Regions from separate parts of the Phyllobacterium sp. CL33Tsu genome, predicted to be linked through region 2. Evidence: riboswitches for the same ligand, from Rfam matches in the RefSeq annotation. Region 2 holds a riboswitch; each other region holds the start of a gene.
What was found. Region 2 has a riboswitch for cobalamin ahead of BM074_RS18540 (aromatic ring-hydroxylating oxygenase subunit alpha). Riboswitches for the same ligand answer to the same signal wherever they lie in the genome.
Positions count from the first base shown of each region.

Region 1: another riboswitch for cobalamin. It lies ahead of BM074_RS01785 (ABC transporter ATP-binding protein); the one in region 2 lies ahead of BM074_RS18540 (aromatic ring-hydroxylating oxygenase subunit alpha).
Region 3: another riboswitch for cobalamin. It lies ahead of BM074_RS11645 (CbtB domain-containing protein); the one in region 2 lies ahead of BM074_RS18540 (aromatic ring-hydroxylating oxygenase subunit alpha).

Region 1 is NZ_FORJ01000001.1:347,245-350,520, forward strand. Features, by position in the region: gene BM074_RS01780 (transglutaminase family protein) at 1-1,311, opposite strand, end outside; cobalamin riboswitch at 1,466-1,680, shown strand; gene BM074_RS01785 (ABC transporter ATP-binding protein) at 1,965-2,768, shown strand; gene BM074_RS01790 (ABC transporter substrate-binding protein) at 2,765-3,276, shown strand, end outside.
Region 2 is NZ_FORJ01000005.1:328,088-331,363, forward strand. Features, by position in the region: gene BM074_RS18535 (FAD-binding oxidoreductase) at 1-117, opposite strand, end outside; gene BM074_RS18540 (aromatic ring-hydroxylating oxygenase subunit alpha) at 118-1,359, opposite strand; cobalamin riboswitch at 1,478-1,677, opposite strand; gene BM074_RS18545 (L-fuconate dehydratase) at 1,810-3,093, opposite strand; gene BM074_RS18550 (fumarylacetoacetate hydrolase family protein) at 3,152-3,276, opposite strand, start outside.
Region 3 is NZ_FORJ01000002.1:413,066-416,341, forward strand. Features, by position in the region: gene cobU (bifunctional adenosylcobinamide kinase/adenosylcobinamide-phosphate guanylyltransferase) at 1-393, opposite strand, end outside; gene BM074_RS11640 (CbtA family protein) at 393-1,124, opposite strand; gene BM074_RS11645 (CbtB domain-containing protein) at 1,252-1,428, opposite strand; cobalamin riboswitch at 1,477-1,711, opposite strand; gene BM074_RS11650 (cobyric acid synthase) at 1,860-3,276, opposite strand, start outside.

The DNA.
Region 1 (3,276 bases), on a different contig from region 2:
AAGAACGTTCGCCATGCCGGTCAAGAGCTTTTCGGCGTCCGCCGGCTTGATCTCGCCCTTGCTGTTTTCGGCAGCGATGAGGTTCGGATCGACCCAGATCGGCTTGCCGTCCTTGCGCCAGTAGAGCGAGAAGGTCCAGCGCGGCAGGCTTTCGCCCGGATACCATTTGCCCTGCCCGTAATGCAGGAAGCCGCCGGGCGCAAAGCGATCGCGCAGTCGGCGGATCAGCATGTCGGCCTTTTCGCGCTTGGTCGGGCCGACCGCATCGGTGTTCCATTCGCCGGATTCGAAATCGTCGATCGACACGAAGGTAGGCTCACCGCCCATGGTCAGCCGCACGTCGCGCTGCGTCAACATCGCATCGACCTTGTCGCCCAAAGCATCAAGCGCGGCCCAGGATTCGTCCGAGAACGGTTTGGTTATGCGCGGGTGTTCGGAGACCCGTGTCACATGCATGTCGAAATTGAACTCGACATTGGCGGGTTCGGCCATGCCGGAAATCGGTGCGGCGTTTCTGTAGTGCGGCGTTCCGGCGAGCGGAACATGGCTTTCGCCGGTCAGAAGGCCCGAGGTCGGATCAAGTCCGATCCAGCCCGCGCCCGGCAGATAAACCTCGCACCACGCGTGAAGGTCGGTGAAATCCTTGTTCGTGCCCGCCGGGCCATCAAGGGCGACGAGATCGGGTTTCAACTGGATCAGATAGCCGGAGACGAACCGGGCCGCGATGCCGAGATGGCGCAGGACCTGTACGAGCAGCCAGCTGGAATCGCGGCAGGAACCGGTCGCGACGCCCAGCGTCGTATCGGGCTCCTGCACGCCGGTTTCCATGCGGATGACATAGCCAACCTCACGCTGGATACGCGCATTGAGGTCGACGACGAAATTCACCGTATTGGTCGGGTTGCGGTCGACCGTTGCAAGAAACGCGCTCAGCAGCGGACCCGTTGGCTCCGGCTTCAGATAGATCGAGAGGTCGTCCCGGATATCCTCAGGATAGGCGAAGGGCCACGTCTCCGCGATGGGCTCGACGAAGAAATCGAAGGGATTGTAGACCGTCATGTCCGCAACGAGGTCGACCTCGATCTTCAGTTCGGTGACGGGCTCGGGAAACACAAAGCGGGCGAGAAAATTCCCGTAGGGATCCTGCTGCAGGTTGACGAAGTGATTGGAAGGACTGACTTTTAGGGAGTGGCTGAGAACCTTCGTACGCGAATGCGGCGCAGGCTGCAGGCGAATGACCTGAGGTCCGAGCATGATCGGACGGTCATATTTATAGTGCGTCAGATGGTAGACCGCAGCGTGAATTGCCATATCGCCTCAAATAACTGGCCGCGCATCGCGCGAAACAAACTGAAACCTAAACTACTCTCTTTCATAGGGCACGTCTTAAAATGTCCTATTGCCAATTATTTTAGCACTTGAGAATTTTGCCGTATAAACGTGCTTGCCAGCGGAGAAATCCCCGCATAGCATCCGCGCCGATGGTTTCTCCGGGATGACAACACCGGAGATGAAAAGGGAACACGGTGAGGCGTACCCAATAGGGACCGAGACCGTGGCTGCCCCCGCAACTGTAAGCGGCGAGCGTTGCCTGACGATGCCACTGATCGAACGATCGGGAAGGCCGGGCAAAGCTGAGACCCGCGAGCCAGGAGACCTGCCATCAAGCAAATGATTCGAACCGGACGGGGTGTACCGGGAGCGATGCGATGTTGCCGTTTACGGATGACCTTGAGCAACTGCTGAGGCGTGCCGTGATTGGAATATCCACGTTCCCTGTTCCTGTCCTCATGAAGGACAGGTATGCACATCGACCCTCATCATCATCATCGCCTGTGCCCGCACCCTGGCTGGATCCTGCCGGTTGACATTACTTCGCGTTTGCTATCATACGATATAACATTACATAATTTGATCGAAGTTTCCTGGGTGCGAAAATTTTCGATTGCCGGAAAACGCCAGCCATGAATTCCATCCTTCTCAGCGCTGACACGGTCAGCTATCGAATCGGCGGCAAGTGCCTGGTTGAAGCTGCATCGCTGCAAATTTCACGCGGATCGCGGCTCGCCATCATCGGTCCGAACGGCGCCGGCAAATCCACGCTGCTGCGGATGCTGGCGGGGCTTGCGGCGCCGACAAGCGGGGCCATTCACATTGAAGGCGAGAATATTAACCGCTTGACCCCGCTGGATCGGGCACGCCGCTTCGCCCTCGTCGGCCAGACGGATACGCCGGACCGCCAGTTGCGCGCCATCGACTATGTAGCGCTTGGCCGTATTCCGCATGGCGGGCGCTACAGCGCCGCGACGGACCGCGAGATTGTTGGGGAAGCCATGGATCGTGCCGGCGTAGAGTCATTTGCGGCGCGGACGGTTGGTTCGCTGTCCGGCGGCGAGCGGCAGAGGCTGCAGCTGGCGCGCGCTCTCGCCCAGCAACCGGCGATCCTGTTTCTCGACGAGCCGACCAATCACCTCGATCCGAAGGCACGCAGCGCCCTGCTTTCGCTCGTTTCCGGGCTCGGCATCACCACCGTCGCCGTCCTGCACGACCTGCCGCTCGTCGCGCCGTTCGCCAGCCATGTCGCCGTCATGCATGCCGGCAAGATCGTCGCCACCGGCACGCCCAACGAGACATTGACCCCGCGGATCGTCAGCGACGTGTTCGACCTCGACGTCCTGCGCCTGCGCCACCCGCATCAGGACCGCGAACTCATGGTGTTCGACGTTCCCGGCCCCGTTCAATCTGATAAGTCACGGAGACTCCCATGAAAAAAGCCCTCATCGCACTCGCGCTCACGCTGCTATCCGCGCCGGCATATGCCTTTCCGGTCACTGTCGACAATTGCGGCACGCCGCTGACCTTCGACGCGGCGCCGAAACGCGCCGTCATCCAGGATATCAACATGAGCGAGATGGCTTTCGCGCTCGGCCTCCAGCCCTCGATCGTCGGCGTGACCGGCATCACCGGCTGGTACAAGCTAGATGAAGCGTTCAAGAGGCAGCAAGGTTCGATCCCCGAGCTTGCACCCAAATATCCGACCATCGAGAACCTCGTCGCCGCCAATCCCGATTTCTTCTTTGCCGGCTGGTACTACGGCATGAAGCCGGGCGGCGACGTTACACCGGACACGCTCGCCCCCTACGGTATCAAGACGCTCGTCCTGACGGAGAGCTGCGTTCATCTCGACAAGAATCGTCCCGCCGCCTCGATGGATCTGCTGTATGGCGATATTGAAAAGCTCGGCAAGATTTTCGGCAGGGACGCCGAGGCCGACAA
Region 2 (3,276 bases):
GGTCTTCACATTGGGCGCTTCCTCGACGACCGAAAGACATTCGAGAAGATGCAGCCGGTCGTTCCACGGCTGCATCTGGTCGAGGTGCGGATAATTCTGGGAAACGCCAATGTTCATTCAAGCAACCCTGCTGAGTTTCGTATCGCCGGAAAGCCGCGCTTCCATGGCATTGCTATACCATTCCAGGAATTGAAGGACGCCGCCTTCATGCTCGACCGAATAGGGACCGGGTTCATAGGCCGGCGAGCGAATGCCGAACGCGTTTTCCTCGACGATGCGACGGTCCTGATCGTTGGTTTCCAGCCAGACATGCGTCAGATCTTCGAGATTATAATCGACGCCCTCGACCGCATCCTTGTGAACCAGCCACTTGGTCGTGACTTGCGTCTCGTTCGGACCGAGTGGCAAGACACGGAAAGAGATCGCATGGTCGCCAAGGATGTGATTCCAGGTCGTTGGATAATGGTAGAGGAGCAGTGAACCTATGCTCCTGGCGTTGACGTCGTCGCTGAGTTGACGGCCGACTGCGCGCTTGCCCGATAGAGTATAGCTCTCGGCATTGTTGATGAGCGGAACACGGGTCGCCCGATACTGCCCATCTTCAGCGATGCGGAATACGCTTGGCAAACCGGCAGCCTCGCACTTGTCCCAGTGCGATACCATTTCCGGATCTTCCTTCGAACCCTGAATTCCGGTGGCGCTCGGCGCCTCCGGGAAGGTCTTGCAAAGCTCAGGATGGTTGCCGGCGCAATGGTAGCACTCGCGGTTATTCTCCCAGACGAGCTTCCAGTTGCCTTTCTCGACGATCGAACTCTGGAAGGCGACCTTGGTCTCCGTCAGCCGGTGTGGCGCAAGGTACGGCTCGAGCAGGGTGCGTGTCGGGGTGAAATCGGGCGCGATCTGCGCCAGGCAGATGAAGATGTAGCCGCCGACGCTCTCGCAATGCACCGTTTTCAGACTGAACTGGCTCGCGTCGAAATCGTCTCCCATCTGGCGGGCAAAAAGCAAACGTCCATCGAGCTCGTACGTCCACTGGTGATAGGGGCAGACGAGCTTTGCCGAGCTCCCCTTGTCACCCGCGCAGATGCGCGAGCCGCGATGACGGCAGGAATTGTGGAAGGCGCGAATCTGTCCCTGACGGTCGCGAACGATGACGACGGGGTAGTCGCCGACCTGCACGGTGAAATAATTGCCGGGTTTGGCGACTTCGCAATCATGGCCGATGAACAGCCAGTCGCGATAATAAATCGTCTCCATGTCGAGACGGTAATAGTCTGGGTCCGAGTAGAAAGCCTGTTCCAGTCCGTAGCCCGGTTTCCGGGTTCTGAGATTCCGGAGAAGTTCATTGCGAATGTCCATGTCGCGTCCTCGCCTTAAGCCTGCAAAGAACTGACTGGTGGTGACGGAGAAGAACGTCCGTACAGCCAACGTTTGTCGACCGCACAAAGCCATGCTCCTTGATCGCCCACCGCGATCAGTCGGTTTTTTCCCTCAAGGCTGGTTTCCGGGCTCTGGAGTTGCCTTCTCAGACTTCACGGCGCCTTCCCGGGGTGCACTCCCAGTGGCTGTTTTGCCGCGTTTTACTCCACTACCGTTGCGGGGGCAGCGCCGGGTTTTAACCGGCTTCCCAATTCTCCGCCTTCCCTAGAAAGCGGCACCTCAAGTGGTCACGATAAAAGCATCGGGCTTTGGAAAAGAATAGGTGCGGAAACGACATCCCATTTACGAACGGCGACACGCAGCATTTCGGTCAAATGGTGCGCCGCACCCTTGACCCCAAGCGCTGTCGATTTATGGCACAGACGCCGATCATACCATTGGGCGATGCAGATATTGCCTGATCGATTCCGGCTTCATCTCGATCGAGAACCCGGGCATCGAAGGGGGCATATAGGCGGCATTGCGAATGTCGCAGGGATCGACGAAATGCTCATGCAGATGATCGACATATTCGATGACCCGCCCCTCCTTGGTGCCCGATACCGCGATGTAGTCGATCATCGACAAATGCTGCACATATTCGCAGAGGCCAACCCCACCCGCATGCGGCCAGACCGGCAGATTGTATTTCGCCGCGATCAGCAGCACCGCCAGCACCTCGTTGAGCCCGCCCATGCGGCAGGAATCGATCTGGACCACATCGATGGCACCTTCAGCGATGAACTGCTTGAACATGATCCGGTTCTGGCACATCTCGCCGGTCGCCACCTTGACCGGCTTGATCGCCTGGCGAATCTTGCGATGCCCGGCGACATCGTCCGGGCTCGTCGGTTCCTCGATGAAGTACGGCTTGACGAAGGCAAGCTTCTTCACCCAGTCTATGGCCTCGTTGATCTCCCAGACCTGGTTGGCATCGATCATCAGGATACGATCAGGCCCGATCACTTCGCGGGCAATCGTCAGCCGGCGGATGTCATCCTCGAGATCGCGCCCGACCTTCATCTTGACGTGGTTGAAGCCGGCGTCGACGGCCTCCTGGCAAAGCCGGCGCAGTTTTTCATCGGAATAGCCCAGCCAACCGGCGGAGGTCGTATAGCAAGGATAGCCTTCGGCCTTGAGGGCAGCGATGCGTTCGGCCCTACCGGCATCCGCTTTCCGCAGAATGTCGAGTGCCTCGTCGCGGGTCAGAACATCGGTCAGGTAGCGGAAATCGACAATGTTGACGATTTCCTCCGGCGTCATCTCGCCGACCAGCTGCCAGACTGGTTTGCCGGCTTCCTTGGCCAGCAAGTCCCAGACGGCGTTGACGACGGCGCCGGTGGCAAGATGCATGGCGCCCTTGTCCGGCCCGATCCACCGCAATTGGCTGTCGCCAGTGATGAAATGCCAAAAGCGTCCCGGATTTTCCTTCACCCAGTCGAGTTCAAGTCCGATGACGAGATGCTTCATCGCTTCGATGGCGAGGCAGCAAATCTCGTTGCCGCGCCCGATAGTGAATGTGAGGCCGTGCCCGGCAAGACCATCCGTGTCCGTATCAAGAACGACATAGGCCGCCGAATAATCCGGATCCGGGTTCATCGCGTCGGAACCGTCAAGCCCCTGCGACGTAGGGAAACGGATGTCGAAAACCCGAAGATCGGTGATGCGGGTCATGTCTTGCTCCTGAAATTGCCCAGTAATCTCGTTTTCAATTTTGGTTTGTCGCAAATGATCAGGTGTCGGCGCGCGCCACCTGCTTCTGGTTGCCAAGGCCTTCAATTCCAAGCTCAATGACGTCGCCCGCCTTGAGATAGCGCGGCGGCTTCATGCCCATCCCGACACCGGGCGGCGTACCAG
Region 3 (3,276 bases), on a different contig from region 2:
GAGGCCAACCTCGTTGGAGACGCAAACGACCGCACCTTTAAGATGCGGCAGCGCTGCGGCAAGCCTTGCCGTTTCCGCCATGACATCGCGCTCGGCCATCATGAGGTTGGTGACCCAAAGTGTCAGGCAGTCGACAAGAACCGCTGTGCCCTCGGCCGCATGCACTTCCAACGCGGAAACCAAATCGAGCGGTTCTTCGACCGTCGTCCATAAGACGCCGCGCCGCGCCTTGTGCTGGTCGATGCGAGCGGACATCTCATCGTCCCACGCCCTGCCCGTCGCAAGATAGATTGCTTCGTTGCCGGATGACTCGATCAGTCCCTCGGCAAAGGAGGATTTGCCGGAGCGCGCGCCACCGAGCACAAACGTGACCCCGCGCTCCAGCACGGCCATCAGGCTTCAAGCTCCGAAGCCGCGTAGCTCTGGATGGCAAAGCCGAGCGCAGTGCCGAGCACCACCCAGAAGAAGAGGTTGGTCGCGAGCGTCGATACCGCGAACTCGGATGCCAATGTCGGCGGCACGGCGGAAGTAAGATCGTCCGCTTCCGGAGCGCCATAGATATGCGGCGCAACAATCAGCACGAGGCCGAGTACCCTCGCCCAGATTTCCTCACGCAGAACGATAAAGTAAACGCCGCCCGCCGTCAGCAGCACCGTGATGAGCCACCAGGCTTGCCGTGTCGCGAGATCGGCGGCGGGCATAGCCGGCAGTTCCGGCGCAAGGCTGAACGATGGCGCAAGGTTGAAGATGAAGAACCCGGCGAGGCCCCAATAAATGCCGTTCTGCACGGTGATCTTACGTCCAAGAAACAGGGCGGCCGCGCCCGTGATCAGAGCGAAACCCGCTCCGGCGACAAGATTGATCAGCAAGGTGTTACCAAAGCGGCCGAACGGCAGGGCCGGGCTTACCTCTTCCTCTTCGTGAGTGTGCGGCGCCACGGCAGGTGCTGTCTCGCCGGCGGCGGCAGGCGCTGCGGCATGCTCGTGCTCGTGGCCGCCTGCGGCGTTCTCATATTCTTCCGCGTGCAGGATAAGTGGCACGCTGCGCACATACATGGCTGGCGTCAACAGAATACCAGCAAACAGACCGGCCACGATCGTAGCCAGAAGATATTTAACCAACATCGATATCTCTCCGAATTCCCATATCAAGACACCGGGCTGTCGAAACGACACCCGGACCAGATAAACCCTCAGTTTTCAATGCTTAAGCGGTGGCGGCCGAATCATTACATCCAGCCGGGCTCCAACCTCAGTGGCAGGGGAATCCGTAGGAATGGCGGGTATCGTGCGCCGTATCGTGCAGCGTTTCGGAATGGGAAAGACCCACGCCATAAACGATGAACACGCCGAGCAGCATTGAAACCACCGCCGTCGTCAGACGCGATGCGAGCGGGAGAGATATCGTAGTCGAAGTACGTGCAGCCATAACAACCTCCGTGCAGGGCCAGAAGGGACATTCCCCTTCGGTCTTGGGCACCATTGCCCTATGACTGGCAGGTCTCCTGGCTCGCGGGTCGCAGGATCAATGCCGCCTTCCCGGTTTCCCAGTGGCTGCCCTCGGCTTGCGCCTCAGGCCTTGGCATGAATCCTCGCCGCTCTACAGTCGCGGGGTCGGCTGCGGTAGGGCCGCCCTGATGGGTACGGCCGTCGCATTCCCTTTTGATCCCATGGCCTTTGGCCGAACGGGAACCAATCATGGGTTGAACGTTATTCACCAAGCACCGAGAATGTCAAACGAAACCGCGCGACGTTTTTCGCTTTACTAAAGTCAAGGGACCACTTCGAGATCGGTGTTCCTGTATTCGTCATCCGTCGCCAGGATGGGCAACCGATAATATTTCGCACAGGTCTACATACTCAACGTGCGATCAATGCATGGAGATCGAGGACTTCAGCCAGTTGGTCGGCTATCGAATCGAGCGCGGCATCGACGCCCGCCCTGTAGTCGAAGGCATTTGCATTGATTCCCAGCGAACGCAGCAAGGCGGAGCGATAGGCATCGGTGCCGAACAGCCCGTGCATATAGGTCCCAAAGACCTTACCGTCGGCAGAAATCGCGCCATCCTCGACGCCGTTGATCATCGCCGTCGGGCGGCTGCAATCCGGGCCGGTCGTCTTGCCAAGATGGATTTCATAGCCGCTCAGCGGCACGTCGTATTGCAGCGAATGAGCCGCAACATTGCGAACGGTCTTTTCCGGCTCCATCACCGTTTCGATATCGAGATGCCCGAGGCCCTCGCTTTCCGTCGCTGCACCTTCGATGCCCTCAGGGTCGCGCACCGTGCGCCCGAGCATCTGATATCCACCGCATATGCCCATGATCGAGCCGCCGCGACGCCGGTGAAGGTTGAGGTCCTTGTCCCAGCCGTTTTCCCGGAAGCGTATAAGATCACCGATCGTCGATTTCGACCCGGGGATGATGACGAGACCGGCATCGACGGGCAGTTGCTCCCCGCTTCGGACAAACACGACATCGACATCAGCCTCGGCCATCAGCGGATCGAGGTCGTCGAAATTGGCAATGCGGTCAAGCACTGGCACCGCGACTTTCAGCGCGCGGCCGTTCCCCTTTACCAATCGCTCCAGCACGACGGAATCTTCCGCGGGAAGCCGGGTAGCATCCTTCAGCCATGGCACGACGCCAAATGAAGGCCAACCGGTGAACCGGGTGATTGCTTCCAACCCCTCGTCGAAGAGCGAGACGTCGCCGCGAAACTTATTGATGATATAGCCGATGATCGCGGCGCGATCCTCCGGCGGCAGGATCGCATGGGTGCCGACAATCGATGCGATGACGCCGCCGCGGTCGATATCGCCGACGAGAACGACCGGCACATTGGCGCGGGTTGCAAAGCCCATATTGGCGATATCGCCAGCCCGCAGATTGATTTCGGCAGGCGAGCCCGCGCCCTCGACGATGACGAGATCGGCACCATCGCAAACGATGTCAAAGGACTGCATCACGGCATCGAGCAGTTGCCCCTTGAGCTTCTGGTAGTCCCGGCCCTTCGCCTGGCCCCAGACCTTGCCTTGCACGATGATCTGGCTGCCGGTTTCCGACTGCGGCTTCAGGAGCACGGGATTCATGTGGATGGAGGACGGCACACCGCAGGCCAGCGCCTGCAACCATTGCGCCCGGCCTATCTCGCCGCCGTCATCGCTGACCGCCGCATTGTTCGACATGTTCTGCGGTTTGAACGGCCGGACAACCAGCCCGCGCTTGTGTGCAAGCCGGCACAGACCCGCCACCAGGACGGATTTCCCAACATCTGAA